One region of the Bradyrhizobium sp. AUGA SZCCT0105 genome, then DNA from elsewhere that is predicted to be linked to it. Evidence: predicted binding sites of a transcription regulator. Region 1 holds the regulator's gene; each other region holds the start of a gene.

Region 1 (9,718 bases):
GAGAAGAACGGTCCGGCAGTCCACCCTCCGGAACGGCGCAGTTTCGGGACCCGGTTGATCGAGACGCTCGGCAGGCAGTTGCGCGGCGACGTGCAGCTAAGCTATGAGCCGACCGGTTTCGTGTACACATTCGACGCACCATTGGCTTCTCTTACGTCGTCAACCCCATAGCCGAAGTCCCGAACGCACGCCTAAGTCTGGATATTCTCCCCCGATTGCGAATTGAGTCGACTACCGGGCGTAAGGGGTATCTACTGAAGTCATCACTGCTCCGCCGCCGGCCGATACCGGTGACTGAGAGTGCTGCAAGCTCCCGCCCGTAACCAGGAGAGCTTTATGCCGATTGCTCAACACAGCCAGCCTGAACCGCCGCCTCATGATCTGCCGGCGTTGGAAGCCGTGAGGACAGGAGATGCTGCGAAGCCATTCCTGCCCGGCCTTCAGCGCGACGCGATGCTTCGCAAGGCGCGGCTGGTCGAAACCGCCTCGCACATCAATGATTGGCTGACATCTCCCGGCCTGCGAACCCCGAGCTGACTGCCGATCTTGCGGAGAAAGCCCCGGTACGGGGCCGGCTGAGGCCGCCATTCTTCCGATGCAACCGGGGCCCGGCCTCCGGTCGCCTCTCACCAAGCGACGGCTTCGACATTGCTTCCAACTGTGCTTCAGGAACTGGCGACCGCGGTGAACGTTGTCGCGGTGCAGATATTCACGCGCGCCATCCGATTGGCTTGTGCCCGGTGATTTGTGGCCTCGGTGCTCGTTATTCGACCCTTTGCCTCCCATATACAAATCAGTCCTCGTCAGCCATCGAGATTGGTCGGAATGCGCGGAGACCTCCAAGGAAAGGGCCCGCCATGTTCAAATCTCAGCAGTACCGCACCAAGGCAGCCGCATACGGCGAACTGATCAAGCGTTCGAGCAGCCAGGGCGAAAGCCGCAAGTTTCAAGAGCAGCAAGACCGCCTCGCTTCGCTCGCGGATAACGAGCAAGGATTGGCGGACAATTTCGACAACGCCATAAACGTTGCGGAGCAGGACCGCTCTCGCGGCGCCGCCCTTGCCGCCGAAGAGGAGTACGTCCTGCGGTGTCTCGGCGCGGCCATCATCATGCAATGGAACGTGCTGCCGAAGGCGCTGCAGCGGGAAATCTTCGACACCGCCGGATCGGTCGGAAAACTGTTGGAGACGTCGGCGCTGCGCGGGCAGATCGCGCGCTTCCTGCACAAGCACAAGGATGATGCCGGCCGCGACAAGGTTCTGGAGGCGCGTCAGGACGCGAGATCGGGCGCTGCGGCTTTGTCGCGATGGGACAATGAAGGAGGTGCAGTCCCCGATGGACTGCCGATGTGAGCCAACTACGACGACAGGAGATTCACCATGTCACTTACCCAATTTGACGTCGATGACGGACAGCACAGCATGGACGGGCTGCGACTTCTCGCCCGTGATGGAAATGAACGGGTCGAGGCATTCATCGGCCGCAAGGTGATGGACGTCTGGGCCGAGTCTGTCGAGCACCGCGGCGGACATCAAAGCCTGTTCCGCGATCAATACAACGCACTCGGCAGGCTGAACCTGGCGGCGATCGAGCGGATCGTCAGTGCGAAATACCAACGCGGTGCTGCGTTCAACCGCCAGCATCCCTATGTCGAGGTACTGTTCTCGGACATCACCGACAGCGGGGAGACCTTGAATCTGAGCGGGCTCGTGCGCGAGACCCTGCCGCCCGCGTTTCACCGGCTGAGTTGAGATCGATCCAGGAGGATTCCCATGACGACGAAGAAATCCCTGCTCTCCATTGACGAACCAGAGCTGAAGAAGCCGCTGCGCGCCGACCGGCCTCCTACCGAAGGCTTCGTGATCATTGTCGACAAACACTTCAAGTCGGAGTTCGACACCGCCGAGGCTGCTGAAACGTCTGGCCGACAACTGAAGGCGGCTTATCCGATGCTTCAGATCGAAATCTACGACGCCGCCGGCAAGACCCGCACCTTGCTGAGCTGACAGGCCTGGTTACCGGGCCTCGTGGGCGGCTTTCCGCCTACTCGACGCCGGCTTCCTGCGGCGTGAATTCGTAGACCGACGAGCAGAACTCGCAGGTCACGACCACCTTGCCGTCCTTGACCATCTCGGCGCGATCGTTCGGCGCAAAGCTCTTCAGCATCGACGACACCGCATCGCGCGAGCAGGAGCACTGCGCGCGCAGCGTTTGCGGGTTGAAGACGCGCACGCCGCGTTCGTGGAACAGGCGGTACAACAGCCGCTCGCCGGAGAGATCGGGATCGATCAGCTCGACATCCTCGACGGTGGAGATCAGCGACTGTCCCTCGACCCAGGCGTCGTCATCCGGCACGCTGTGCGTAGCCGTGCCCTCCGGCGCATCGCCGGGATGCAGATCGGCCTGCTTGGCGCGTTCGGGGGCCTTGGGCAGGAATTGCAGCAGGATGCCGCCGGCGCGCCAGTGCAGCTTGCCGCCTTCGCCGCCGCGCATCTCCTCGCCGACCGCGAGCCGCACCCGCGTCGGAATCTGCTCCGAGCGCAGGAAATATTCGTGGGCCGCCTCTTCCAGGCCGCCGCCGTCGAGCGCGACCAGGCCCTGGTAGCGGCTGGTGTTCGCGCCCTGATCGATCGTCATGGCAAGATGGCCCTTGCCGAGCAGCTCACCCGAGCTCTGCCCGTCCTTGAGGCGCGCCACATCGTAGCGCGCATAGGCACGCAGCCGGTCGGGCGCCTGGAAATCGACGATCAGGAGCGAGACCGGTCCGTCGGTCCGGGTCTGCAGGATGAAGCGGCCCTCGAACTTGACGGAGGAGCCGAGCAGCGTGGTGAGCACGATGGCCTCACCGAGCAGCTTGCCGACCGCCGGCGGATAATCGTGCTTGTGCAGGATCTCGTCGAGCGCGGGGCCGAGCCGGGTCAGCCGGCCGCGCAAGTCCAGCGCGCCGACCTCGAAGGCCAGCACGGCATCGTCGACAGGAACCGCCGAGGGCGCGCGAATGGGCGTCTCGGCCTGGATTTTGATGTCGGGGGATTGTGAAACCATGGCGCTCTATCTGGGGTCTCGGACCATGAAATAAAGGGGTTCAGCATACCGGGAATCGACGTCGTCCCTGCGAAAGCAGGGACCCATAACCACAGGATTTTTGTCGCGGCACAAGACGTCTGCCCATGTGCCTTTTTCGCAGGCCGCGGCGTATGGGTCCCTGCTCCAGTGAGCAATTGCGCACAAGGCAGGAACGACGGCATTGATATCGTCGACTACGCGACCGTGTCGAAACACCAGGCCAGGATGCCCTTCTGCGCATGCAGGCGGTTTTCCGCCTCGTCGAACACCACGGATTGCGGGCCGTCGATCACCTCGTCGGTGACCTCCTCGCCGCGATGCGCGGGCAGGCAGTGCATGAACAGCGCGTCCGGCTTGGCGAGCGACATCAGCTTGGCATTGACCTGATAGGGCTTCAGCACGTTGTGGCGGTGCTCGCCCTCCTTGTCGCCCATCGACACCCAGGTGTCGGTGACGACGCAGTCGGCGCCGCGCACGGCGGCTTCCGGATCGGTGCCGAGCATGATCGGCGCGCCGGTGGCCTTGATCCAGTCCCGCATCGGCTTCTTCGGCGAGAGCTCCGGCGGCGTCGCGATGTTGAGATTGAACTTGAACCGCTCGGCGGCGTGCGCCCAGGAGGCCAGCACGTTGTTGTCGTCGCCGGTCCAGGCCACCGTCTTGCCCTCGATCGAGCCGCGGTTTTCCTCATAGGTCATGAGGTCGGCCATCACCTGGCAGGGATGCGAACGCCGGGTCAGCCCGTTGATGACGGGCACGGTGGCATGAGCGGCGAGCTCGAGCAGCGCGTCATGGTTGAGGATGCGGATCATGATCGCGTCGACATAGCGCGACAGCACGCGCGCGGTGTCGGCGATGGTCTCGCCGCGGCCGAGCTGCATCTCGGCGCCGGTCAGCATGATGGATTCACCGCCGAGCTGGCGCATGCCGACGTCGAACGACACCCTTGTGCGGGTCGACGGGCGTTCGAAGATCATCGCCAGCGTCTTGCCTTCGAGCGGCTTCCTGCCCTTCTCATGCGCCTTCAGCTTCGCCTTCATGGCGGCACCGGCTTCGAGCATGTTGCGCAGCTCGGCGAGCGGCAGCTCGTTGATGTCGAGGAAGTGACGGACCGGCTTGCTCATTATCCAGCCGCCTTCTTCGGCTGCGGCGCCGATAGCACAGAGCAGGCGCGCTCGAGCGCTGTGATCGACTGGTCGATCTCGGCCTCGGTCACGATCAGGGGCGCCAGGAACCGCACCACATTATCGCCGGCGCCGACGGTGAGCAGTTTCTCGTTGCGCAGCGCGGCGATCAGATCGCCCGACGGCACCACCGCCTTGACGCCGATCAACAGGCCCTCGCCGCGCACCTCCGACAGCACGCCGGGATAGCGGTCCACGACGGAAGCGAGCTTCTGCTTGAGCAGCAGCGACATCTTCTGCACATGCTCGAAGAAGCCGGGCTTGAGCATGACGTCGAGCACGGCATTGGCGGATGCGACCGCGAGCGGATTGCCGCCGAAAGTCGAGCCGTGCGAGCCCGGCGCCATGCCGGCTGCAGCCTGCGCGGTCGCGAGCACCGCGCCGATCGGGAAACCGCCGCCGAGCGCTTTCGCCAGCGACATCACGTCCGGCGTGACGCCGGTGCGCTTGTAGGCGAACAGCTCGCCGGTGCGGCCCATGCCGGTCTGCACCTCATCGAAAGCGAGCAGCAGGCCATGCTCGTCACACAGCGCGCGCAACGCCTTGAAGAACGCCTGCGGCGCCGAGCGCACGCCGCCCTCGCCCTGCACCGGCTCGATCAGGATGCCGGCCGTGTGCGGGCCGATCGCCTTCTTCACCGCCTCGATGTCGCCGTGCGGCACCTGGTCGAAGCCGTCCATCGGCGGGCCGAAGCCCTCGAGATATTTCGCCGAGCCGGTCGCGGCCAGCGTGCCCAGCGTGCGGCCATGGAAGGCGCCTTCGAAGGTGATGATGCGGTAGCGTTCGGGATGGCCCTTGGAGAAGTGGTGGTGGCGGACCAGCTTGATCACGCCCTCCATCGCTTCCGCGCCGGAATTGCAGAAGAACACGAAGTCGGCAAAGCTCTGCTCGCACAGCCGCGCCGCAAGCACCTCGCCGTCCGGGCTCTTGAACAGGTTCGACATGTGCCAGAGCTTGGTCGCCTGCTCCTGCAGCGCCTTGACCAGATGCGGATGCGCATGCCCGAGCGCGTTCACCGCGACACCGGAGGTGAAATCGAGATAGCGGTCGCCATTGGTTGCGATCAGCCAGGCGCCCTCGCCGCGCTCGAAGCCGAGATCGACCCGGGCGAAGACGGGGAGCAGATGCGACGAGGCGTTGGTCATGGCGTTCACTGCCGGTTTGAAGCCGTCAATCGCCGCGCGCCTTGACGCCTACGCAGCAACCGCCAGCTTCGGAAAACAAAACGGCCGCCTTTGCGGGCGGCACGTGCGGGTCATTCTATGCGGCGGCCGGTCAGTGTCAATCGCCAGGAGCCGGCCTTTGCCGGCCTTCCTGCAATGCGAAACCGGCGCAATCCGGAGCATTCCGGTGCGGTGGAAAAGCCTCATAGCAATGCTTAACTTTGTGGGAACATGTGGACGCACGGCCGCGGACTCTTGCGCCAGAGTCACGCCATATTGTAGCGTTTGGCCTGTCGGGTACGACATCTCGTGCGGCAGTACTGGACCCTCTAAGTAGCCTTCGTGTCTCGCGTAAACGTTCGGGCGCAACACCGTGCCCGGCGAGGGCTAAGGGATTCTGGCCGCAGGGATATTTGTCCAGATTGGCTCGCAGCGCCGCTCCGATGAGTGGCCGGCGCCATGCGAAAGGAAGAATGTGATGACTGTATTGACCTGGTCCGACGATCGCGTCGAGCAGCTGAAGAAGCTCTGGGAATCCGGCCTCTCGGCCAGCCAGATCGCGGCGGAACTTGGCAATGTGACGCGAAACGCCGTGATCGGCAAAGTACATCGGCTCGGCCTCTCCGGCCGCGCCAAGGCCCCCTCCACGGCCGCGCCGCGGCAGCGCAAGGCCCGCCCCGCCCAGCACATGATGCGGGTGGCGCGCCCGGTCTCGCGCGGCAACACTGCGCTTGCGCACGCCTTCGAGGTCGAGATGGAGCCCGATCCGATCTCCTTCGACAACGTGGTGCCGATGAGCCAGCGGCTGTCGCTGCTCGAGCTCAACGAGGCCACCTGCCATTGGCCGGTCGGCGATCCCTCGAGCCCGGAATTCTTCTTCTGCGGCGGCAAGGCGCTCGCCGGTCTGCCCTATTGCGCGCATCACTCGCGCGTCGCCTATCAGCCCGCCGCCGATCGCCGCCGGCCGTCGGCGAAGCCACAGATCAAGTAAGCACTCGGGAAACTGCCTGGACTGTAAAAACAAATCCCCGCGAAAGCGGGGATTTTTTTGTGGCTCGTAGCCCGGATGGAGCGAAGCGTAATCCGGCGCGGTGTTTGAAGCGGAGAATGAAGTTCTGGATTTCGCTTCGCTCCATCCGGGCTACGTCACATCACCGGCGTCGTCCCGGCGAACGCCGGGACCCATAACCACGAATGGGCGTTGTTAGAAAGTCGTCTGGCCGCTTGCCGATTGCGCCGGCCGCGGCTTATGGGTCCCGGCGTTCGCCGGGACGACGCCGTGTTGTGGTTTACGATTGTCGGCCAGCCTTACGGCTGCGGTTCGGCCTTCGCGAAGCGGTCGTCGAGCGCGTAGCCGGCGCCGCGCACGGTGCGGATCGGATCCTGCTCGCGGCCCGGATTGAGCAGCTTGCGCAGGCGGCCGATATGCACGTCGACGGTACGCTCATCGATATAGATGTCGCGGCCCCAGACGCTGTCGAGCAGCTGCTCGCGGCTGAACACGCGGCCGGGATGCTCGAGGAAGAATTCGAGCAGCCGATACTCGGTCGGACCGAGATCGATCGGACGTCCCGAGCGCGCCACGCGGCGCTTTTCGCGGTCGAGCTCGATGTCGCCATAGGTCAGCACGGTCGCAAGCCGCTCCGGGCTCGCACGGCGCAGCAGGCCCTTCACCCGTGCCAGCAGTTCCGGCACCGAGAACGGCTTGACGATGTAGTCGTCGGCGCCGGTGGCAAGCCCGCGCACGCGCTCGCTCTCCTCGCCGCGCGCGGTCAGCATGATGATCGGAAGCTGCTTGGTCTCGGGCCGCGCCCGCAGGCGGCGGCACAGCTCGATGCCGGACAGGCCCGGCAGCATCCAGTCCAGTACCACGAGGTCGGGAACGCGCTCCTTCAGGCGGGTGTCGGCATCGTCGCCGCGCCCCACCGTCTCGACATCGTAGCCTTCCGCATCGAGGTTGTAGCGCAACAGTGTCGTCAGCGCTTCCTCGTCTTCGACTACCAGAATGCGTGCGCTCATCGGCTTAAGTTCTCTCTCTGTGATGATCCGTTGCCCAGACGCAAACCGAAACGCTTGCTTTCCTGAGCATAATCCCCGCGGAAACGACTTGTCGTGAAGACAATCCGGCTCCGCGCCTGCGGATCATGTCCTAGGTACCGGGCACCGTGGTGGCAAAGTTGGTCATGTCGCCCTTCGGGCGCTTGTCGGTGATCTGCTGGCCCTCGATCATGTAGAACACGGTTTCGGCGATGTTGGTGGCGTGATCGCCGATCCGCTCGATGTTCTTGGCGCAGAACATCAGATGGATGCAGAACGAGATGTTGCGCGGATCCTCCATCATGTAGGTCAGCAACTCGCGGAACAGCGAGGTGCAGATCGCATCGACCTCCTCGTCGCCCTTCCAGACGTTCATCGCCGCCGGCAGGTCGTGCGCGGCATAGGCGTCGAGCACCGACTTGACCTGCGACAGCACGAGGTCGGTCATGTGCTCCAGGCCGCGGATCAGCTTCAGCGGCTGGAAATCGCTTTCCAGCGCCGCGACGCGCTTGCCCATGTTCTTGGCGAGGTCGCCGATCCGCTCGAGGTCGGTGGCCACGCGCATCGCGCTGACGATTTCGCGCAGGTCGATCGCCATCGGCTGGCGGCGGGCGATCGTCAGCACCGCGCGCTCTTCGATCACGCGCTGCAGATTGTCGATCTCGATGTCCGCGGCGACCACGCGCTTGCCGAGCGCGACGTCGCGACGGATCAGCGCGTCGACCGACTCGGTGATCATCCGCTCGACGAGGCCGCCCATCTCGGCGACCAGGCGGGTCAACTCCTGCAGGTCGCTGTCGAATGCCTTGGCGGTATGTTCAGAAGCCATCGCTTGTCTCCCTCATGATCCCGGGGATCATGATTTGGTGTCCTCAGTTTCGCATGATCCGGTCGGAAAACCGGTACCCAATTTTGCGGACCATGCGCTAGCCGAACCGGCCGGTGATGTAGTCCTGGGTGCGTCGATCGCTCGGCGAGGTGAAGATCTTGTTGGTGTCGTCGAACTCGATCAGCTCACCGAGATACATGAAGGCGGTCTTGTCGGAGACGCGCGCCGCCTGCTGCATGTTGTGGGTGACGATTGCGATCGTGTAGTCTTCGGAGAGCTCCTGGATCAGTTCCTCGACCTTGGCGGTCGAGATCGGATCGAGCGCCGAGCACGGCTCGTCGAACAGGATCACCTCGGGACGCACCGCCACGGTGCGCGCGATGCACAGGCGCTGCTGCTGGCCGCCGGAGAGCGACAGGCCGGAAGCGTTCAGCTTGTCCTTGACCTCATTCCACAGCGCGCCGCCGCGCAGCGCCTTCTCGACCCGGTCGTCCATCTCGGACTTCGAGATCTTTTCGTAGAGGCGGATGCCGAAGGCGATGTTCTCGTAGATCGTCATCGGGAACGGCGTCGGCTTCTGGAACACCATGCCGACCCGCGCGCGGAGCAGATTGAGGTCGAGCTTGGGATCGAGAATGTTGGTCTGGTCCAGCATCAGCTGGCCGACCGCGCGCTGGCCCGGATAGAGATCGTACATCCGGTTGAAGATGCGCAGCAGGGTCGACTTGCCGCAGCCCGACGGGCCGATGAACGCCGTGACGCGGTTGGTGCCGAGCGTCAGGTTGATGTTCTTCAGCGCGTGGTGCTCGCCGTAATAGAAGTTGAGGTTGCGCACCGTGACTTTCGGCGGCGCTTCCGGCAGCGGCACCTGGGGAACGTGGCTCGCGACAGTCGTTGAGACGGAAAGCTCGGTCATTTTGCGGCCCTTTCGGCACCAAGGATACGCGCGCCGATATTCAGCGCGAGCACAGTGAAGGTGATGAGCAGCGCACCGCTCCACGCCAGCTCTTTCCAGTAGGCGTAGGGGCTCTGCACGAAGTTGTTGATGGTCACCGGCAGGTTGGCCATGGTCTTGGTCAGATCCAGGCTGAAGAACTGGTTCGACAGCGCGGTGAACAGCAGCGGCGCGGTTTCACCGGCGACACGGGCGGTCGCCAGCAGCACGCCGGTGATCAAGCCGCTACGCGCAGCACGATAAGCGATCCGCTTGATCACCAGCGAACGCGGCAGGCCGAGCGCGGAGGCCGCCTCGCGCAGCGGATTGGGCACCAGCAGCAGCATGTCCTCGGTGGTGCGCAGCACGACCGGGATCACGATCACGGCGAGCGCGAGACTGCCTGCGATCGCCGAGAAGCCGCGCATCGGCACCACCACTGCGCCATAGATGAACAGGCCGATGATGATCGAAGGCGCGCTGAGCAGGATGTCGTTGATGAAGCGGA
Region 2 (9,718 bases), on a different contig from region 1:
GCCGGATCGTCGCCACGCTCCTGGAACGAGACGCCGGGCACGTTATGGAAGATGTCGGACACCCGGTTCGGCTGCAGGCCCTGAATCTTCTCCAGCGTGACGGAGCTGACCGGCGCCAGCGCGTCGATCGCGCGCTCTTCGGTCTTGGAGGCGACCGCCGTGATGGTGTCGAGCGATTGCACCGGCACCGCGCCGATCTGCGCGCGCGCATTCATCGCAGGCGACGCCGCCGCCTGCGGGTTGGCCGCAGGCTTCGGCTTGCGTTGGGCCTGCTTCGGCCGCTCGGTCGCGGGACGCGCAGCCGACGCATCGGCGGTTTGCGCCAACCCACTTGCCGGCAGCGCTGCCGAAAATGAAAACACCGACGCACCCAACATCAAGGCGCGCGAAACCCTAGCCCCGTCAGCCATTCTAGCCCCAGCCCGATCATCGCTTTTCTGGTTTGGCTGGCGTGCGCTCCACCGAGCGGCTTGCTGGCTACGTTGCGATGCAAGCCACAAGCCTGCATCGTGTGATGATTGGTTACGAGCCGGCAACAAAACGGTCAAGAATGCGGCGGCGTTGTTTACATCGATTGTAAAGTGCAGCCGTTGGAATGCGCCTTCGCCCGCTTATACAAGCAAGCATCATTTGAAGATTTCGAAAGCGCAGCACCACGAGCATGTCGGCCACTTCCGGAGACAACATCGGCGCGGCGGGAAAACAGGACGTATCGGCGTCCGACGCGGCCAAAACGCTCATCATGCACGGGAATCGCCTCGACAGCCGCGACCTGTTCGCGACCGAGCGCGAAATCATCATCGTGCATGGCGAAGAGCATTACCGCTTGCGGTTGACCTCGCAGAACAAGTTGATCCTGACCAAGTGACGCCCCCGATGACAATTTGTCGCACGCTCGCTCTGCTCGCGCTCTCCTGTCTGCTGCCGATCGGCGCAGCGATCGCCGAGGGCATCACCGTGCACGACGCACGCGACCGCGACGTCGTGATCGACGATCCCACGCGGATCGTCTCGATCGGCGGCGCGATCACCGAGATCCTCTATGCGCTCGGCTTCGAGGACCGCATCGCCGGCGTCGATGCCACCAGTCTCTACCCACCGTCCGCGCTGCACGAAAAGCCCGACGTCGGCTATATGCGCCAGCTGTCGCCGGAGGGCGTGCTCGGCCTGCACCCGTCGCTGGTGCTTGCGGTGCAGGGCTCCGGGCCGAAGGAGACCATGGACGTGCTGGAGGCGGCCAAGGTGCCGCTGGTGCTGGTGCCGGAGACGTTCTCTGAGGCCGGGCTGGTGGAGAAGATCAGGCTGGTGGGCCACGCCATCGGCGCCGACCCGCGCGCCGCCTGCCTGGCCACAGCGGTGGAAAGCGATCTCGCGCAATTGCGCACGCTGCGGGCCAGGGTCACGAAGCCGGTGCGCGTGATGTTCGTGATGTCGCTCCTGAACGGCCGGGCGATGGCCGCGGGCCACAAGACCGCCGCGGACGAGATCATCCAGCTCGCCGGCGGCGTCAACGCGATCGACGGTTACGACGGCTACAAGCCGGTCAACGACGAGGCCATCGTGGCGGCGAAACCGGACGTCGTGCTGTCGATCGATCGCGGCAAGGACTCGCTGACATCGGAGGCCGTGTTCGCGCATCCGGCCTTCGCACTGACGCCGGTCGGCACCAACAAGGCCTTCATCTCGATGGAGGGGCTTTATTTGCTCGGCTTCGGGCCGCGCACGGCGGCCGCGGCACGCGACCTCTCGGTCAAGCTCTATCCGGCGCTGGCGCCGGAGGCAGCCACCTTCAAGCCGGCGGCGCTGACCGCGAACTGCCGGCAATGAGCGTGCTGGCCGAACGCCCCGCGCGTGCGAAGCGACGGCGCGCCGGCATGTCGTTGCGGCCGGCGGCGACCCTCACGCTGCTCTGCCTGCTTGCCGCGCTCGCAGGGACCGCGCTGGTCGCCCTGACGGTCGGGGCCGCGGGTATCCCAGTGGCACGGCTTCCCGCCGCGCTGGGACTATGGGCCGACAGCGCGGCCAACCCGCTGCTCGCGCGCGACCAGCTCGTGCTGTGGTCGATCCGGATTCCGCGGATTGCGGCGGCTGCGATGGTCGGCGCTCTGCTCGCCGTCTCCGGTGCCATCATGCAGGGCCTGTTCCGCAATCCCCTCGCCGACCCGGCGCTGGTCGGCGTCTCCTCCGGCGGCGCGTTTGCCGCCGCATTGGCGATCGTATTCACCGACAGCCATCTCGGCGAGAGCCTGCGCTTCCTGCAGCATCAGCTGCTGCCGATCGCGGCCTTCGCCGGGTCGCTGATTACGACCATCGTGCTTTATGGCATTGCGAGCCGCGGCGGCCGGACCTCGATCGCGATCTTCCTGCTGGCCGGGCTTGCGATTGCCGCGATCGCCAATGCGGGCATCGGGCTCCTGGTGTTCGTCGCCGACGACCGCCAGCTGCGCGACATCACCTTCTGGATGCTGGGTTCGCTGAGCGGCGCGACCTGGACCAAGCTCACGGCGCTTGCCCCGGTCCTGGCCGCGGCGCTGATCGCCTGCCTCTGGATCGCGCGCGGCCTCGACGTGCTGGTGCTCGGCGAGGCCGAGGCATTCCACAGCGGCGTCGACGTCGAGCGGCTGAAGCGGATCTCGATCGTGCTGGTGTCGGCGATGACCGGGGTCGCGGTTTCGGTTTGCGGTGTGGTCGGTTTCGTCGGCATCGTGGTGCCGCATCTGCTGCGGCTGGTGATCGGGCCCGGGCACCGCCTGCTGCTGCCGGCCTCCGCATTGCTCGGCGCCATCCTGCTGGTCGGCGCCGACACCGTGGCGCGCACCATCGTGGCCCCTGCTGAGATGCCGATCGGCATCCTGACCGCGGCGATCGGCGCGCCGTTCTTCCTCGCCATGCTGCTGCGCCAGCGCTCCCTGGTGTCGCTATGAGCGCGCTGCTGGAGGCGCAATCGGTATCGATGACGGTCGGCGGCGCGGCGCTGGTCGATATGGTCTCGCTGCAGATCGGCGCCGGCGAGATGATCGCGATCGTCGGTCCCAACGGCGCCGGCAAATCGACCCTGCTGCGGATGCTGTCGGGCGATCTCCGTCCGTCGCGCGGAACGATCCGGCTCAGGCAGCGCGACCTCAACGCCTATGGTCCACGCGAGCTGGCGCAGCACCGCGCGATGCTGTCACAGCACGTCAACGTCACCTTCCCGTTCACGGTCGAGGAAATTGTCAGCATGGGCGCCGGCGAGAGCCCGCGCGCGGTGACGCGTGCGCTGGTCACCGCGGCGCTGGACGAGGTCGGACTGGCGCATTTCCGGTTCCGGCAATTGCCGACGCTGTCCGGCGGCGAGCAGCAACGCGCGCATTTCGCCCGCGTGCTGGTGCAGCTCGCCTGCGGCGAGGCGCTGCACGGGCCGGGGCTGTTGCTGCTGGACGAGCCGACTTCGAGCCTCGATCTGCGACATCAGATCGACCTGGTCGAGACCGCAAGGCGGCGCGCCGCGCGCGGCACCGCGGTGATCGCGATCCTGCATGATCTCAACCTCGCGATGCGGTTCGCCGACCGCATCCTGCTGCTGCATCGGGGCCGGCTTGCCGTCGACGGCGACCGCGCCGCAGCGATGCGGGCCGACACGCTGAGGCAGATCTTCGAGATCGACGCCACGATCGACTACACCGGAGGCGGCGTGCCGTTCCTGCTGCCGCAGACGATGCGGCCCGTCTAGACCCTCAACCTCGTCATTGCGAGGAGCGACAGCGACGAAGCAATCCATGTCTGCGCTTGCTGCGCTATGGATTGCTTCGCTTCGCTCGCAATGACGTGACAGATAGTCTCACAACCTTCTCGGGACGAGATTTGTGGCCAGGAGGCGACGTACCGCCGCAAGGCTTATCCCGCCGCAACATCCGCGGTTCACAAAACTGTCAGCGGGCTGTAACAGGCGGCTCGGAGAACACCGCATCGTTTGTCCTTTGGGAGATCAACCATGCGCCTGTCACTGCTCTGTTCCGTCGCCTCGATCCTGCTCACCACGCCGGCGTTCGCGCAGAGCGAGGGCGAATTCCCGGCGACGCTGGCAGGACACGCCGTGATGCCGGCAGAGAGCTTCATCGACGCCCCCGCCGATGCCCCGAACGATTTGAAGACGTCCGGCAAATACACCACCGGCAAGCGCGTCGATGCGATCGGCACCGTGATGGGCAAGTCCTATGAGCGGCCGACCGGCGTGTCGCTGCCGTTCAAGGGCCAGCCGCTGCAAGGCCATTCCGGCATCAAGGCGATGCCGGACGGCTCGTTCTGGGTGATCACCGACAATGGCATGGGCGCGCGCTACAACTCGGCGGACTCGATGCTGTATTTGAACCGCTACAAGATGGACTGGGCGAACGGCAAGATCGAGCGTCAGGAGACCGTGTTCCTGCACGATCCCGACAAGAAGGTGCCGTTCCGCATCGTGCATGAAGACACCGCCAAGCGCTACCTCACCGGCGCCGACTTCGACACCGAGGGCTTCCAGATCATCAACGACATTTTCTGGATCGGCGACGAGTTCGGGCCCTACATCCTCAAGGCCGACAAGACCGGCAAGATCCTCGCCGTGTTCGAGACGGTCGCCGACGGCAAGCCGGTGCGCTCGCCGGATCACTGGGCGGTGCAGTCACCCGGCGCGCCTGGCGCCACCTACACCAACGTCAACCTGCGCCGCTCCAAGGGCTATGAGGGCTTTGCCTCCTCCAAGGACGGCAAGTTCCTCTACGGCCTGCTCGAGGGGCCGCTGTGGGATGCCGACAAGAAGGACTGGGAGAAGGTCGACGGCAAGGAAGCCTCGCGCATCCTCGAATTCGACGTCGCGGCGGAGAAGTTCACCGGTCGCTATTGGCAATATGTGTTCGAGCAGAACGGCAATGCGATCGGCGACTTCAACATGATCGATCCGACCCAGGGCCTCGTGATCGAGCGCGACAATGGCGAAGGCACTGCCGACAAGGCCTGCCCGCAAGGCCAGCGCGGCGAGAACTGCTTCCCTGACCTCGCCAAGTTCAAGCGCGTCTACAAGATCGAGCTGTCGGACGCTAATGTCGGCAAGCCGGTGCGCAAGATCGCCTATATCGACCTGATGAAGATCCGCGATCCGAACAAGAAGGCCCGCAAGCCGCTCAACGACGGTGTCTACACCTTCCCGTTCTTCACCATCGAGAACGTCGATCGGGTCGACGAGACCCACATCATCGTCGGCAACGACAACAATCTGCCGTTCTCCTCGAGCCGCGATCCGAACAAGGCCGATGACGACGAGTTCGTACTGCTCGAAGTCGGCGATTTCCTGAAGGTGAAGTGAGGCGGTTGCTCGCGCTACACACAACAGTGTCGTCGCCCGGCTCGATCGGGCGACCCAGTATTCCAGAGGCGTTCGAACGCAGCGGATAAGCCGCGGCTTACTGGATGCCCCGCTCAAGGCGGGGCATGACAGCGAATATGCGGAAGCAGTTCCGTCATCCTGAGGTGCGAGCGGAGCGAGCCTCGAAGGATGCACGGCCCCGACGATGCCGCGCGGAGCAAGCCGGGCCGTCGCACTTCGAGACGGCCGCTTTGCGGCCTCCTCAGGGTGACGGTGATAGAGCTGCCCCGCCTCACTCGGCGTTAGCTCGCTCCTTCTTCATCCGAATCCCCGAACATGGGATCGCGCTGCACAAGGCGCCAACGGTTGTCTTGCAATTGCCCCTCTACCGAAGCGCTCAATGATGATAACCTAGGCCGATACTTGAATCGCTTCGGGGCAAATGATGCGGGAAAAATCCAGCCTGACCTACATCGAGGCGTTCATCGCCGCGGGCTTCGTTGCGTACCTCGGCTGGGACCAGAGCTGGGGGCTTCCGCCGGGACTGGTCGCTTTGATGCTCGGCGTGATCGTCTACTTTGCTTACCTGGCCTTGATGCGACGGTTGGTGAGATTTCATCAAGACAGCTATGAGGTCGTGGCGACGATTTTGGCCGTTGCGTGGGGCGTGTTGGCTTATCTGGTCACTGGCGCGCTGCAGGCGGGATTCGCCAATCAGATACCCGCCTCGCTGCTAATGCATCTGTGGCCCTGGATCGCGGCGATCGTGGCTTTCACTGGAGCACTCGCCAGCAAAGTGCGCTTCATGGACGATGTTCGCGAATATGTCGTCGGCCGCCGCGCGCGCTGGGACAATCAGCAATGGCTGGAGGAAGACGCGGGCTTCTAGCCCGCGTCCTCCCGCGAAGCGTCACTGCTTCTTCGTCCGATAATTCGCGAACGTCGTGTCGTGCACCTGACGCAGATCAGCCGGCCGGCACCATCACGACGCCCTTGTCCTTGGGCCAGCGCATCCGCCAGGCGAAATTGATGTCACGGACTTCGCCGGCCTTGGCCTCGAACGCCCATTCCAGCACGCCGCGCTTGTCGCGCAGGTTGGTGGTGGTCGCCGGTGTCGACGACGGCAGCATCTCGACCACGATATCGTCGTTCTCGCTGACCGGGAGCTGATCCTGGATCGCGACCTTGATCGGGAAGTCGTGGCCGTTGCGCACCGTGGTCTTGAACGCGCGTTCGTCGGTCTTAGACGTCGTCACGATCAGGCCGGCGGAGCCTTCATTGCGCTTCACCACCGTGCGCTCGATCTTGACCTTGTCGTCGGCGCCGAAGCCGAGCCGCACGGTCTCGTCCTTGGCGGCGGTGGCCATCCGGCTGCGGCCGACAAAGATGCCGTCGCGATAGATCGAGACCTGCCCCGGCAGCAGCGGCGCCTCGTCGGCCTGCACGAAGCTCGCCTCCAGGAACGCGGTCGGATCGATCACCGGAACGGCGCGCACCGCGAGATCAGGGGTGATCGTCGCCGTCGAGATACGCAGGCTCTTGGCGCCCTCGTTGGCGGCGACGCTGACGCGGCCGGGAATCTTGAATGTGGCCTGAAACGCGCTGACCTCGGCGACGGCGTCGCGCTCCTCGGCCTGCTTGAGCAGATGCTGCTGCTCCATCGGCGGCGCAGCCGGTGCGGGCATCAGCGCCGGGGGTTGTTGCACGCTGTCGAATGCTCTGCCGGCGGCCAGCGGTCGCGGCGGCAGCGGATATCGCACGATCAGCGAATTGAGGTCGGGCGCGTTACCGCCGCGGGCGACACGCACGGTGGAGACGGCGAGCGCGACGTTCGACCAATCCTCGCCGGTCGACTGGGTGATCTCGGCGCGGCGCACCAGTTCGATCGCCGGCTTTCGATCCTTGGCGCCGGTGTCGAGACGGGCGTCGTAGAGCGGCATCCAGCGGGCGCTGCGCACCGCATAGGTCACCCGCAAAGTCGCGCGGGTCGCGGCCGCGGAGGCCAGCTCGATCCGCACCTCGAGCTTGCTCGGCGGCTTGGCGGCGCGATCGGCCTCGAGGCGCGCGATCTCGCGATCGATGTCGCGTTGCTTGCGCACGGCGTCGCGGATCGCGGTGTCGGCGGTCGCGACTTCGTCCCCGACCGCCGAGAACGCGGCGCGCCACTCGCTGACCGGACGCGCCTCGCCCTTCTCACCGATGCCGACCGGCGAGGCCTCCGCGAAATGCTCGGCGAATTTGCGCCGCGCCTCGGCCGAGGTGATGATCCCCTGGAGATCCTCGCGCTGATCCCGCAGCGCCTCGATCCGCTTGTCGATCTCGGGCAGGTTCGCCGGCTCCACCGGGCGCGGCGGCCGCGCGTCGATGGCGCCGATCGTCAGCCGGCCGCCCGCCTCGCCTTCGACCCGCAGCGAAGACGGATCGAGCCCCATCGGGAAATCCTTCGCGACCAGCATGTTGTCGCCGGCGGGCAGATCCAGCGTGATGACGCGGGTGACGCTCGCGCCATCGGGATAGACGGTGACGGCGTCGACCTGCGACGCCGCGTCGAGATTGGCCGCGTGGAGCGGCCCCGCAACCAGCGCACCCGCCAGCACCAGGCTGGTGGTCACAAGACAATTCGTAATCTTTCGCATCAGATCCCTCCGAAAAAAACGCGGCATCGCGCGCGAGACGAACGGCGCGCCAAACTCCAGGGCGCACCGTTTCTCGTGGTGAGACGCAGCGAGGAAGGGACTGGTTCGATTGAGGTTTCCCTGCGGCGCGACGATGGCGCGCTCGCGGCTGCCGGATGGCGCGGCGGCGGCTTTGACCCGTTAGCGATCCGCCTTGCGCCGGATGAACAGGTAATTCGGCACGAAGCCGGCAATGGTGATGGCGATCATGATCCACCAGCCGCGCTGAAACGCCGCGATCCGGTCCGCCATCGAGACTGGCGTTGCCAGGATCGCGACAAAGATCGCGACGCCGATCGCCAGCGCTGCCTGCCGGATCATGTTGATGACACCGGAGCCGGTCGCAAACGACGAAGGCGGCAGCGAACCGGCACCGACGCCCATCAGAGTCGGAAAGGTCAGCCCGACGCCGATGCCAGTGAACATCATGCCGACCACAAAGGCGGGCATGTCGGGGTCAACTCCAAGCAACGTTGCCCAAATCGCAAGACCGCCCGCGAACGATGCAATCCCGGCGGACACGACGGCCGCGGCGCCAAATCGCGCGATCAGGCGGCGGGCAAACAACAGCGAGGTGAACGGGACAAGCAGCGGACCCGGCGCGATCGCAAGGCCGGTCTTCAGCGCCGACCAGCCCCACACCGTTTGCTCCCACAACGCCACCGACAGCAGCATCGCGCCGAAAGCCGCCGAGTATGGCGCCATGACAAACGTCGCCCCGGTGAACGGCCGCACCTTGAACAACGCAGGATCGACGAAGGGATTCTTCGAGTTGAGGCAGTGCCACGTAAAGGCAGCGAGCGAGACGGCTGCGATGGCAAAGCCAAGCGCGACGCCGCGCGAACCCCATCCCCAGTCATTGGCCTTCACGATCGCAAGGGTCAGCGCACCGATGCCGCAGGTGACAAGTAGCGCCGCCCATGAACTCGGACGCGGCACGTCATGGCCGGGCACTTCCGGCAGTTTCAGCCAGCCTATGATCAGTGCGACGATGCCGATCGGGACATTGACGATGAAGATCCAGCGCCAGTCGAAGGTGACGAGCACGCCGCCGGCAAGCGGCCCGAGCGCGGCCGCAAGGCCGCCGATCGCCGTCCAGGTCCGCACCGCGCCGGGACGCTGGTCGGGCGGGAACGACGCCAGAAGCAGGCCGATCGAGGTCGGGGTCATCAACGCCGCACCGGCGGCCTGCGCGATGCGGGCGACGACCAGCAATTCGACGTTGGGCGCAAGCGCGCAGGCCGCCGACGCGGCCGTGAACAGCGCAACGCCGAGCAGGAAGCTCAGATTGCGACTGTGGCGTTCGGCGAGCCGGCCGAAAAACACCAGCAGCGCCGCATAGACGATCGCATAGCCATTGAGGATCCAGGACAAATCCTCGAGCGAGGCGCCGCGGAATTCCTGCGCGATGTTCGGCAACCCGACATTGACGATGAAGAGGTCGAGGTTGGCGAGGCAGATGCCCACCGATACGATCGCGAGCACCTGGCGCGGTGTTGCGACGCGGGAGCGTGGCCGCGCGTCAGCTCCGATAGCCAGCCCGATCGTCTCCGCCTCGATCTCCGACATCACACCCTCCAAATATGTGCATATGCATATATTGCCATTAAGTGCATATGCATGTATCTGTCAAGCCTAGTTTGGAGGCGGCGATGGTGAAAACGGAACCCAGCCGGTGCAATCTCACGGCGTTGCGCAAGGCGACGCGACGCGTGTC
Region 3 (9,718 bases), on a different contig from region 1:
GAGGCCGCCGTCGCTGTGATAGCCGACAGCATTGCCGCCAGCGCGATGGTTCTGAACGTCGTCGTGCTGAACGTCCTGGCGACGTGGGAAACCCTGGTAGTCATGGCAACGCTCCCGCGATTTACATCGTATACGATTAATTCGCTCGCGCCTGATAAAGGCATGGCGCGACCGGTCTTCAAGTGTCCCGATTTAATCGGATGCGATTTATTCGGGCGCGGGGCTTCAAATATCCGTGTGACCGGCGATGCCATGCGCGGCCCGCAATGGCGGCCTGCTCGGGCCACGCGGCAGCGGCGCGAAAGTCAGCGGGCACGCTGGTGCTCGCAGGCGCGAACCTGGGCGGAACCTGGGTTCACTGCAGGATGGTTCGTCACATGCAGCGAGCACGCGGGCTACGCGCTTCAAAGCGCCCGCCGCTGGAATTGTGCACGCAACCGCGCGTCGATGCGGCGCACATCGAAGCGAGATCGCTTGCGCGGCACCGGACGCGGTTGCTTCGGTCAAATTCAAGCCGGATCGGACAGGCTGCCGAGGTTGGCAGGATTTAACATCCACGCCATAGTGAATGACTATCCTGGTCGTGAGCCAATGTGGGGTCAGTCATGGACGTGTCACCTTCTGGTAGTGAGAGCCGAAGCACGTCGGAGCCACCACAAGCACCGCGCCAGGACAATGCGCACGCGGCAACGCGCATGCCGGCGATCATTGTCGGCGGCGTTGCAGCAATCATCGTTGCGCTGTCGATCTATTATCTGCTGCGGCCCGAGCCGCTGCTCGTGCAGGGCGAGGTCGATGCAACGCGGCTCGATATCGCCGCGCGCGTCGACGGACGGGTCAAGGACATCCCGGTCGAGCGCGGTCAGAACGTGGCGGCGGGCGCCGTGCTGGTGAAGATCGACAATCCGGAAACGCTGGCAAAGCAAGATCAGATGCGCGCCGCCAAGGCCGTCGCGGATGCGCAGCTCGCCAATGTCATGGTTGGAACGCGGGCGGAAACCATTGCCGCGCGGAAGGCGGAAATGGAGCGCGCGGAGGCCGCGCAGGTGCTGGCGCAGAAGACCTTCGATCGCGCCAAGACACTGACCGAGCAAGGTAACGCGCCGCAGGCCCGCCTCGATCAGACCACCGATGCGCTGCACGAAGCCGAGCGCGGGCTCGATCAGGCGAAATCGGCCTATGAGCAGGCGGTCAACGGCTACACCAAGGAAGAACGCGCGATCGCGAAAGCCAATGTCGAGAAGGCCGAAGCCGACATTCAGAGCGTCCAGTCGGTCATCGATCAGCTCGCGGTCTACGCGCCGGTCGCCGCGCAGGTCTATCAGCGCAACGTCGAGCCGGGCGAGTTCGTCTCGCCGGGCGTGCCGCTGGTGACGCTGATCAATCTCGGCGACCTGTGGATCCATTTCGATCTGCGCGAGGATCTGGTGAAGGGCCTGAAGGTCGGCGACAAGTTCGACGTCCGGATTCCGGCGCTCGACGACCATCATGTCACGGTCGAGGTCAAGCTGATCGCCACCAAGGGCGAATATGCGAGCTGGCGGGCGACCCGCGCCACCGGCGATTTCGACTTGCGGACATTCTCGATCCGCGCCTATCCGGTCCAGCCGGTGCCCGATCTGCGGCCCGGAATGAGCGCCTATCTCGACTGGCGGTCGCGGCAATGAGGCTGGCCTCAAAGCCCGGATTCTGGCGGGTCGCACAGCGCGAATGCCAGTGGCTGGTGCGCGACCGCGTGGCATTGCTGCTGATCTTCGGCGTGCCGCTGTTCGCCTTCGTGGTGCTCACGGCCGTGTTCAGCCAACCGGTGATCCGCGGCCTTGGCGTCACCATCGTCGACACCGACAAGTCGGATACTTCGCGCGCGCTGACGCAGCAGGTCGCGGCGTCGCCGAGTCTGCGGATCGTCGACGATTCCGGCTCGCTGTCGTCAGCCGTGCAGGACATCCGGTCCGGCAAGGCGATCTCGGCGATCTTCATCCCGCCGAACTTCGAACGCGACCTGAAGGCCGATCGCCGTCCGCAGGTGGTCGGCTTCTACAACCAGCAATTCTTGACCGCGGCCGGCATCGCGTCGTCGGGCCTGAACGATGTGCTGTCCGCCGCGGCGAGCGCGGCAGCTCCCGCCAACCGCGCCGCCCCCGCCCCGGCATCGATGGGAACGCTGTCGGCGGAGACCATCGCGCTGGTCAATCCGCAGAAGAACTACGCGCAGTTCCTGCTGCGCGCGCTGCTGCCGACGATCATCCACGTGGTGATCACGCTCGCCGCGGGCTATTCGGTCGGCTCCGAATTCCACCGCCGCAACGCGCGCGAGTGGCTCGAAAGCGCCGGCGGCGATCCGATCGCCGCGCTCGCCGGCAAGCTGGCGCCGCTGTTCGTGATCTTCATCCTGATCATGCTGGCCCAGCCGCTGATCCTCGAAGGCGTGCTGCAGATTCCCTTCAAGGGCGACGTGCTGCTGATGATTGCCGCGGGCCTGCTTCTGATCATCGCCTACCTGTCGCTCGGCGCGCTGCTGCAGCTTTTGGTCGGCGACCTCGCGACCGGGCTCGGCCTTGCCGGCCTGATCGCCTCCCCCGCCTTCGGCTATGCCGGTGTCGGCTTTCCCACCATCGGCATGAATACGTTTGCGCAGGTCTGGAGCGCGATCCTGCCGCTGCGCTGGTACATGGCAGTGCTGATGGGACAAGCGGCGCGTGGATTGCCGGCATCGGAATCGGCGATCCCCTTCGCCGCGCTCGCAGGCCTTACGCTGCTGTTTGCCGCGCTCGCCTTGCTGCGCATGGCGAGCCTGACGCGCAGGGGCTGGTTTGCGGCGGCGCGGCCGGCCGAACCGCCGGTCAGCGAGCCGGCGTCATCAGGCGTCGGCGGCGCCTTCACGGCGGAGTGGCGGCGCGTGCTCGGAACGCGCAGCGCCTTCAGCCTGCTGTTCCTCGCGCCGCTGGTCTACGGCATCTATTATCCGCAACCCTATCTGAACCAGATCCTGCGCAAGCTGCCGATTGCGGTCGTCGACAATGATCTCAGCGATCTCTCGCGCCAGATCGTCGAGACGCTCGATGCCAGTGGCACATTGAGCGTGACGGTTCGCGCCCGCACTCTTGCGGAGGCAAGCACCGCGATCGACCGCGGCTATGCATTTGCCGCGGTGCAGATCCCGCCCGGCACCGAACGCGACGTGCTCAAGGGCCTCACCGCGCACATCCCGGTCTATGCCGACGCCACCTATCTGTTCATCTTCCGCTCGACCGCAGGCGCGGTCGCCACCGCGATCGGCACGCTGACATCCGAACTGGTGTCGCGGGGCGCCCGCGCCGACGGAAGTCTGGTCAAGGCGAAGCTCGCAAGCCTCAGCCCGGCCAACGTCCTGCTGCAACCGATCTTCAACCCGGTCGGCGGCTATGCGAGCTACATCGTCCCGGCGGCGTTCATGCTGATTCTGCAACAGACGCTGCTGATCGGCGCGGCGATGCTGACCGGCACGGCGCTGGCGAATTCCCGCAGCACTGTTGCGAACTCTCGCAACTTGGTCGCGGGCGTGTTCGGGCGCGGCGTGGCCCATCTGACCATCTACCTGCCGGCGCTCGCGCTCTATCTGATCGTGCTGCCGCGGATCTATGGTTTCTCGACGCTCGGGCATCTGCCGCAGATCTTCGCGCTCGCGACCGTCTTCCTGCTGGCGACGAGCTTCATGGGACAGGCGATCGGCGCCTGGTTCACGCGGCCGGAGAACGCCACCATTTTGCTGCTGGCGACCAGCCTGCCGCAGTTCTTCACCGCCGGCTTCGCATGGCCGCGCGAGGCCATCCCCCCTGCGGCCACGGCACTCGGCCGGCTGTTTCCGGCCGACTCGGCGATCGACGGCCTCGTGCGCATCAACCAGCTCGGCGCCAGCATCTGGGAGGTCTCGCATGACTGGCTGAGGCTGTGGTGCCTGGCACTGGGCTATTTCGTGCTCGCCGTGATCTCCGCGCTGGTGTTCAAGAGAGGACAGCAAGATGCCCAACGCTAGGCGCATCGCCATTGTCGCGATCCCGCTTGGGCTCGTCGCGGGCGCGCTGATCTACGCCGAGAGCCGCGCAACGCCGGCCCCTGCAATCGTCGGCGTGGTCCGCTCGACCGAGGTCAGGATCGAGCCGGAAGTGAACGGCCAGCTGGTGTCGATCGCAGTCGAGAAAGGCGCCAAGGTGCACGCGGGCGACGTCCTCGCCAAACTCTCCGCGGTCGAGTTGAGCGCGCAGGCCGACCAGGCGCGGGCCGCGCATGCCGCCGCGGTGGCGAACCGTAACAACGTCTATGCCGGCGTACGCCGCGAGCAGATCGACTCGCTGAAAGCCGCGATCTCCAAGGCCAATTCACGGCTCGACTATGTGGAGACCCAGCTCAAGCGGATCACCACGCTGGCGAGCCAGAGCTTTGAAACCCAGCAGGCGCTCGACCAGGCCGAGAACGACGTTGCCGCCGCGCGCGCCGGCGTGGCGGCGGCCCAGGCGAATTACGATGCGGGTGTGGCAGGGCCGACCAAAGAGGAGCGCGCCATCGCCGAGGCGCAAGTGCAGGCGGCTGCGGCCGCCGTCGCGGTGCTCGAGCGCCGTCTCGACAAGATGGTGCTGCGCGCACCGGTCGACGGCGTGGTCAGCGTGATCGCAGGCGAAGTGGGCGAGAACGTTCGTGCGGGTCAGCCGATCCTGATGATCGCGGCGGCCGGCAAGCAATGGCTGTCGTTCAATGTGCGCGAGGACCATCTCGACGGCCTTGCGATGGGCAAGACCGTGAGCGTGATACCAAACGGCTCCGGCGCCGCCACCAAGGCTGCCATCACCGAATTGCGGCCGCTCGGGGTGTTTGCCACCTGGCAGGCCGAGCGCGTGATCGGCGATCACGACCGCAACACGCTGCGCCTGCGTCTCGACCCCGCAGGCGCCGCGGAAGGTCTCGAACCCGGCATGAGCGTCCGGATCGAGCGTTGACAACGCGCCGCGCCCGGTCGCGAGCCGCAATGAAGTGCGTGCTGTCGCCCTCCGGCCCGACGCGGAAGCTTGTGTCTGCCCGCCTCGCCGAATAGTCATCGGACTGTCAGAAGATTGCGACAAGAAGACAACAGCGTCGGTCCTGTTCGGCTCGGCCCTCATGGCATCGCCCCGATGCCGCGCAAAAGATGGAGATTTGGCCGTGAGGCAGATTCGTTCGCGACGGAAGGCGCATGTTGGCGCGATGCTGCTCGGTGCGGCGGCTTTGGCGATCCTGCTGCCGTCGATGGCGTCAGCGCAAACCGGCCCGGCGCCGGCCGGCGCCAAGCCGTTCCTGACCGTCGACGGCAAGCAGCCGCTTGTGATCGGGCATCGCGGCGTGCCGGGCCTGGTGCCCGAGGAGACCGAGGCATCGTATGAGCTGGCCGCCGACCTCGGCACCGACGCGCTCGAAGAGGACCTGCATCTAACCAAGGATTGCGTGCTGGTGGCGCGTCACAATCCGTGGCTCGGCGACAACACCAACGTCGCCGAAGTGGCGAAGACCAATGCGGATGTCGCGAAGCGCAAGCGCACCGCGCCGGGCGTTCCCGTCAAGGTGAAATGGGCGCAAACGCCGACCAGCGGGCCGGCCGAATATCCCACCGACCTCATCGATCCGGCCGATCCCAAATCGGTGCTGAAGGCGCTCATCGTCGATGGCGACGACCACACCAATGATTGGTCGATCACCGATTTCACCATGGACGAGCTGAAGACCTGGATCGCCGGCACCACCTATGATGCCGCCAACGAACGGCCAAAACTGTTCAACGGCAAGTTTCCGATCATCAGTTTCCAGGACATCATCGACATCGCCAAAGCCAAGAGCAAGACGACGGGACGTTCGATCGCGGTCTATCCGGAAACCAAGAATCCGACCTGGAACAATGCCCAGGCGATCGCCAATGGCTGCGGCGCGCCCGGCAGCCACCCGCTCGAGGACGCCCTGATCAAGATCATCAGGGATAACGGCCTCAACACGAAGGACGCTCCGATCATCGTTCAGAGCTTTGAGCCCGGCAGCTTGAAATATATGCGCAGTCACGGACTGGAAACGCGGCAGGTCCAGCTGATCGATGGCAACGGCGTCGACTTCAAGACCGGCAAGGTGCTGCTCAACAACATCGCCAATTCCCGCCCGTACGACTGGACGGTCGCGGGTGACGGCCGCACCTTCGATGCGATGCTGACGCCCGAGGGCCTCGCGGAGATCAAGACCTATGCCGACGGCATCGGTCCGTGGAAGGCCTATATCGTCCCCTACAAGATCTCACCGTGGAAGGACACCAACGCCGACGGCACGCCCTACAAGGGATCGACGGCGGATGCCTCGACGCAGGACGCCACCAGCGTCATTGCCGACGCGCACAAGCTCGGCCTGTTCGTGCATGTCTTCACGTTCCGCAACGAGAAGAAATATCTGGCTGCCGACTATCGCGGCGACCCTGGCCTGGAATATCTGAAGTTCTTCCGTCTCGGCGTGGATGGGGTCTTCACGGACTTCACGCACACCGGCGTCGCCGCCCGCGCGGCCTATCTGCGCGAACTCGGCTGGTGACGCTGGCAACAGACGCGGATTTCATGCGCCTAACGACAAATGCGCCCGGTATCGCCGGGCGCATTCGTCTTTCACACAGGGCGATCCGCGTTACTCGGTTGCGTACTTGAACTCGGGCATCGCCTTCAGCTCGTCCTTGGTCGCGCTGAACACCGCGTGATCCGGATACCAGGGATTCGGCTTCGACGCCGCCGCTGCGGGCGCCGCGCCGGTGGTGGTCGTCGACTTGGTCGTGCTGCCGGTGTTCGACGCGCCGGTATAAGCGACCGGCTCGTTGACGAACTTCACCTTGTCGAGCGGCACTGCGACCAGATGCTCGCCGACGCCAAGGAAGCCGCCGACACCGATGACGACGGCCTTGATGGCACCGCCCTTCTCCATCAGGAGATCATTGATCGAGCCGACACTCTCGTTCTTGTCGTTGTACACGCTGAGGCCGACGACCTTGGACGCGCGCCAGTTGCCTTGATACGAGGTCGATGACGTGGTCGTTGTCGTCGATGCCGCAGGAGACATCTTGTCGCCCTTGTCGGTGGGGGTCTGTGCAATCGCGACGGTTGCAAGCAGGGCGGAGCCGGCCACGCCGGCGATGATGGATTTGACCAACATAGTTGCGCTCTCCTCAGTTCGCAAAATCGATGCTGGGAAAACCCGTGATGTCCGCGACCGTTCCTAACGAGCCTGCGCTCAAAAGCCGCCCCAATGCTTGGGAACGCCATGCCGGGAACGCCATGGAAGCGATGCGGCAAGCCCGAGGGTTGCGCACTTTCCGACACATGGAACGCTGCGGTGCTTGACGAAAGCGATCGTGATCTCTCAAGTAGGCTGCGGTTGAGCCTCACGACTGCGCCGGACGCGCAGTCCCTGATGTGACGATGTTTGGCTCACTAAGTCGTCCCGGCGAACCGCGCTTGCCCAAAATCATCCGCACGCGCATGTCGCAGCGCGCCTCGCGCCACGGACGCTGATTGCGCGTGACTTGCCGCGCTCAGAAGCCGCCCCAATAGGGCGGCACGCCGTAGAAGCGATGCAGCTCGACTTCCTGCGAGCGGTCGCCCCAATCGAAATCCTTGTCGGCACGGAACGACGGCGCGCGCTTCAATTCGTCGTCCTCGATGTCGAGCTCATAAGCCTCGAACTTCGTATTGTAGTGCAGCCGGCCCCACGGCAGCGGAAGCAGATTGGTTCCGATACCGAGGAAACCACCGAAGCTCAGCACCGCGTACGACACCTTGCCCGAGATCTTGTCGATCATCAGCCGCTCGATATGGCCGATCATGTCGCCATTGGCCCGGCGCACCGCCGTGCCCTCGACGCGATCGCTTGCAATGAGCTGATGCGGCCTTGCACTGACCTCGACAGCCATCTCACCCTCCTGGCCTGAAAGAGAAATAACGCGTCGCCGGGGGAACGGGTTCCGGCCCTGGTTATGACAGCCGCCCTTCCCTTTTTCGGGCCGCCAAGGCAGCTCGGGGCCGCGGCGCAGCCTTGGAAAGTTCTATCCGTATTTCAAAGCATTAGGCTTGATGACAGAACGATAACTTTTCTCGACAGCACCGATCTGTAAACTCGTTCTGCCGGGCAAGATTTCAGAAATACACTGAAACAAAATTCCTGAGCCGCTTCCCCCGAATCACGGACAAAAGAGTCGGTATGACCCAGGCTGCGCCCAATATCCTTGTCGTCGAGGACGACCGCGAGACGCGGTCGCTCATCGCAAAATATCTCCGTACCAATTCCTGTCATGTCACGACCGCCTCCGACGGCCGCGAGATGGCCAAGGCCATGACCGACCACCGCGTGGATCTCCTGGTGCTCGACGTCATGCTGCCGGGCGAGGACGGCCTTAGCCTGTGCCGCAAGGTGCGCGCGGAGTCGCAGACGCCGATCATCATGCTGACCGCACGCGGCGAGGACGTCGACCGCATCCTCGGCCTCGAGATGGGCGCCGATGATTACCTGGCCAAGCCGTTCAACCCGCGCGAGTTGCTCGCGCGCATCAACGCGGTGCTGCGCCGGCAGGCCGCCGCGCGCAACGCCAGCGCGATCGAGGGGGCGACCACGCTGACCTTCCTCGGCTGGCGCATCGACATCCGCCTGCGCGAGCTGCGCAACCCCGAAGGGGCGCGCGTCGCCATGACCAGCGCCGAGTTCGACCTGCTGCGCACCTTCTGCGAACGGCCCGGCCGCGTGCTGTCGCGCGACAGCCTGCTCGACCTGACGCAGGGCCGCAGCGCCGGCTCGTTCGAGCGTTCGATCGACGTGCTGGTCAGCCGTATCAGACGCAAGATCGAACCCGATCCGCAGGAAGCCACCATGATCAAGACGGTGCGGTCCGGCGGCTATGTGTTCACTCCCAGGGTGGAGGCGGTTGCCGCCACGAGCAACTGACCATGAAGCTGCTGCGTGTGCTGAGTCTGCGGGGGATCGGCGCCCAGATGGCGGCGCTGGTCGTCGTCTCGATCGTCACGCTGCACCTGATCATCACCGCCACCTTCCTGATCCATCACCCGGACCGGCCGGAGCCGTCCGACCGCTGGCACACCCAGCTCGCCGCCGCCGCGCAACTGCTCGGGCACGCGCCGGCATCGGAGCGGCCGCGGCTCCAGGCCGACGTCATCAGAGCCTTCCCGCAGCTTGCGATCGCTGACTTCACGTCCGATACCAGCGCCCTCACCGAGACCGACCCGCCGAGCCTGCACGCGCTGCGCCGGCTCGGCGCCGGCTATCACGTCTTCTCTCTGCCGCGCGAGGCGGGCAGCACGCCGCATGACGGCGAGATCCGCCGCGTCGCGATCCGCCTGCCTGACGGCACCATGTTCGCCGCGAACCTGATGCCGGACCAGCACATGCGGCCGTTCTGGGGCGGGCCGTGGATGATGACGGTGCTGTTCGCCGTCATCAGCGTCACCCTGCTCGGCCTGTGGGCGGCATGGGCGCTGACGGCGCCGCTGTCGTCCTTCGTCAAGGCCGCGGAGACCTTCAGCCTGAACGGCGCTGCCGCGCCGCTGCCCGAACGCGGCCCCGAGGAGATCCGCTCGCTGGCCAAGGCGCTGAACCGGATGCGCGAGCGGATCACGGCATTGATCGACGACCGCACCAAGATGCTGGCCGCGATCAGCCACGACCTGCGCACGCCGATCAC

The links. The regulator PhoB, encoded in region 1, activates phosphate uptake and scavenging genes when phosphate is short. The targets are predictions, from matches to a motif close to TGTCATNNANCTGTCAT.
Region 2: JQ573_RS23510 (esterase-like activity of phytase family protein) is a predicted target of PhoB. The motif match lies at 3,910-3,926, and genes of this name have one in related genera.
Region 3: JQ573_RS15110 (glycerophosphodiester phosphodiesterase family protein) is a predicted target of PhoB. The motif match lies at 5,067-5,083, and genes of this name have one in related genera.

The regions. Positions count from the first base shown of each region.
Region 1 is NZ_JAFCMK010000008.1:318,875-328,592, forward strand. It holds gene JQ573_RS32520 (sensor histidine kinase) at 1-171, shown strand, start outside; gene JQ573_RS40395 (hypothetical protein) at 501-1,352, shown strand; gene JQ573_RS32530 (signal transduction histidine kinase) at 1,380-1,751, shown strand; gene JQ573_RS32535 (hypothetical protein) at 1,773-2,006, shown strand; gene JQ573_RS32540 (Hsp33 family molecular chaperone) at 2,044-3,045, opposite strand; gene argF (ornithine carbamoyltransferase) at 3,261-4,187, opposite strand; gene JQ573_RS32550 (aspartate aminotransferase family protein) at 4,187-5,392, opposite strand; gene JQ573_RS32555 (GcrA family cell cycle regulator) at 5,889-6,401, shown strand; gene phoB (phosphate regulon transcriptional regulator PhoB) at 6,719-7,429, opposite strand; gene phoU (phosphate signaling complex protein PhoU) at 7,560-8,276, opposite strand; gene pstB (phosphate ABC transporter ATP-binding protein PstB) at 8,374-9,192, opposite strand; gene pstA (phosphate ABC transporter permease PstA) at 9,189-9,718, opposite strand, start outside.
Region 2 is NZ_JAFCMK010000005.1:98,921-108,638, reverse strand. It holds gene JQ573_RS23540 (TonB-dependent hemoglobin/transferrin/lactoferrin family receptor) at 1-410, opposite strand, end outside; gene JQ573_RS23535 (hypothetical protein) at 523-744, opposite strand; gene hemP (hemin uptake protein HemP) at 662-868, shown strand; gene JQ573_RS23525 (hemin ABC transporter substrate-binding protein) at 877-1,827, shown strand; gene JQ573_RS23520 (iron ABC transporter permease) at 1,824-2,924, shown strand; gene JQ573_RS23515 (heme ABC transporter ATP-binding protein) at 2,921-3,712, shown strand; gene JQ573_RS23510 (esterase-like activity of phytase family protein) at 3,974-5,326, shown strand; gene JQ573_RS23505 (hypothetical protein) at 5,772-6,215, shown strand; gene JQ573_RS23500 (mucoidy inhibitor MuiA family protein) at 6,292-7,962, opposite strand; gene JQ573_RS23495 (MFS transporter) at 8,143-9,570, opposite strand; gene JQ573_RS23490 (MarR family winged helix-turn-helix transcriptional regulator) at 9,642-9,718, shown strand, end outside.
Region 3 is NZ_JAFCMK010000002.1:1,271,015-1,280,732, forward strand. It holds gene JQ573_RS15090 (hypothetical protein) at 1-104, opposite strand, end outside; gene JQ573_RS15095 (HlyD family secretion protein) at 696-1,667, shown strand; gene JQ573_RS15100 (ABC transporter permease) at 1,664-4,015, shown strand; gene JQ573_RS15105 (HlyD family secretion protein) at 4,002-4,973, shown strand; gene JQ573_RS15110 (glycerophosphodiester phosphodiesterase family protein) at 5,176-6,573, shown strand; gene JQ573_RS15115 (PRC-barrel domain-containing protein) at 6,664-7,182, opposite strand; gene JQ573_RS15120 (PRC-barrel domain-containing protein) at 7,562-7,939, opposite strand; gene JQ573_RS15125 (response regulator) at 8,227-8,964, shown strand; gene JQ573_RS15130 (ATP-binding protein) at 8,967-9,718, shown strand, end outside.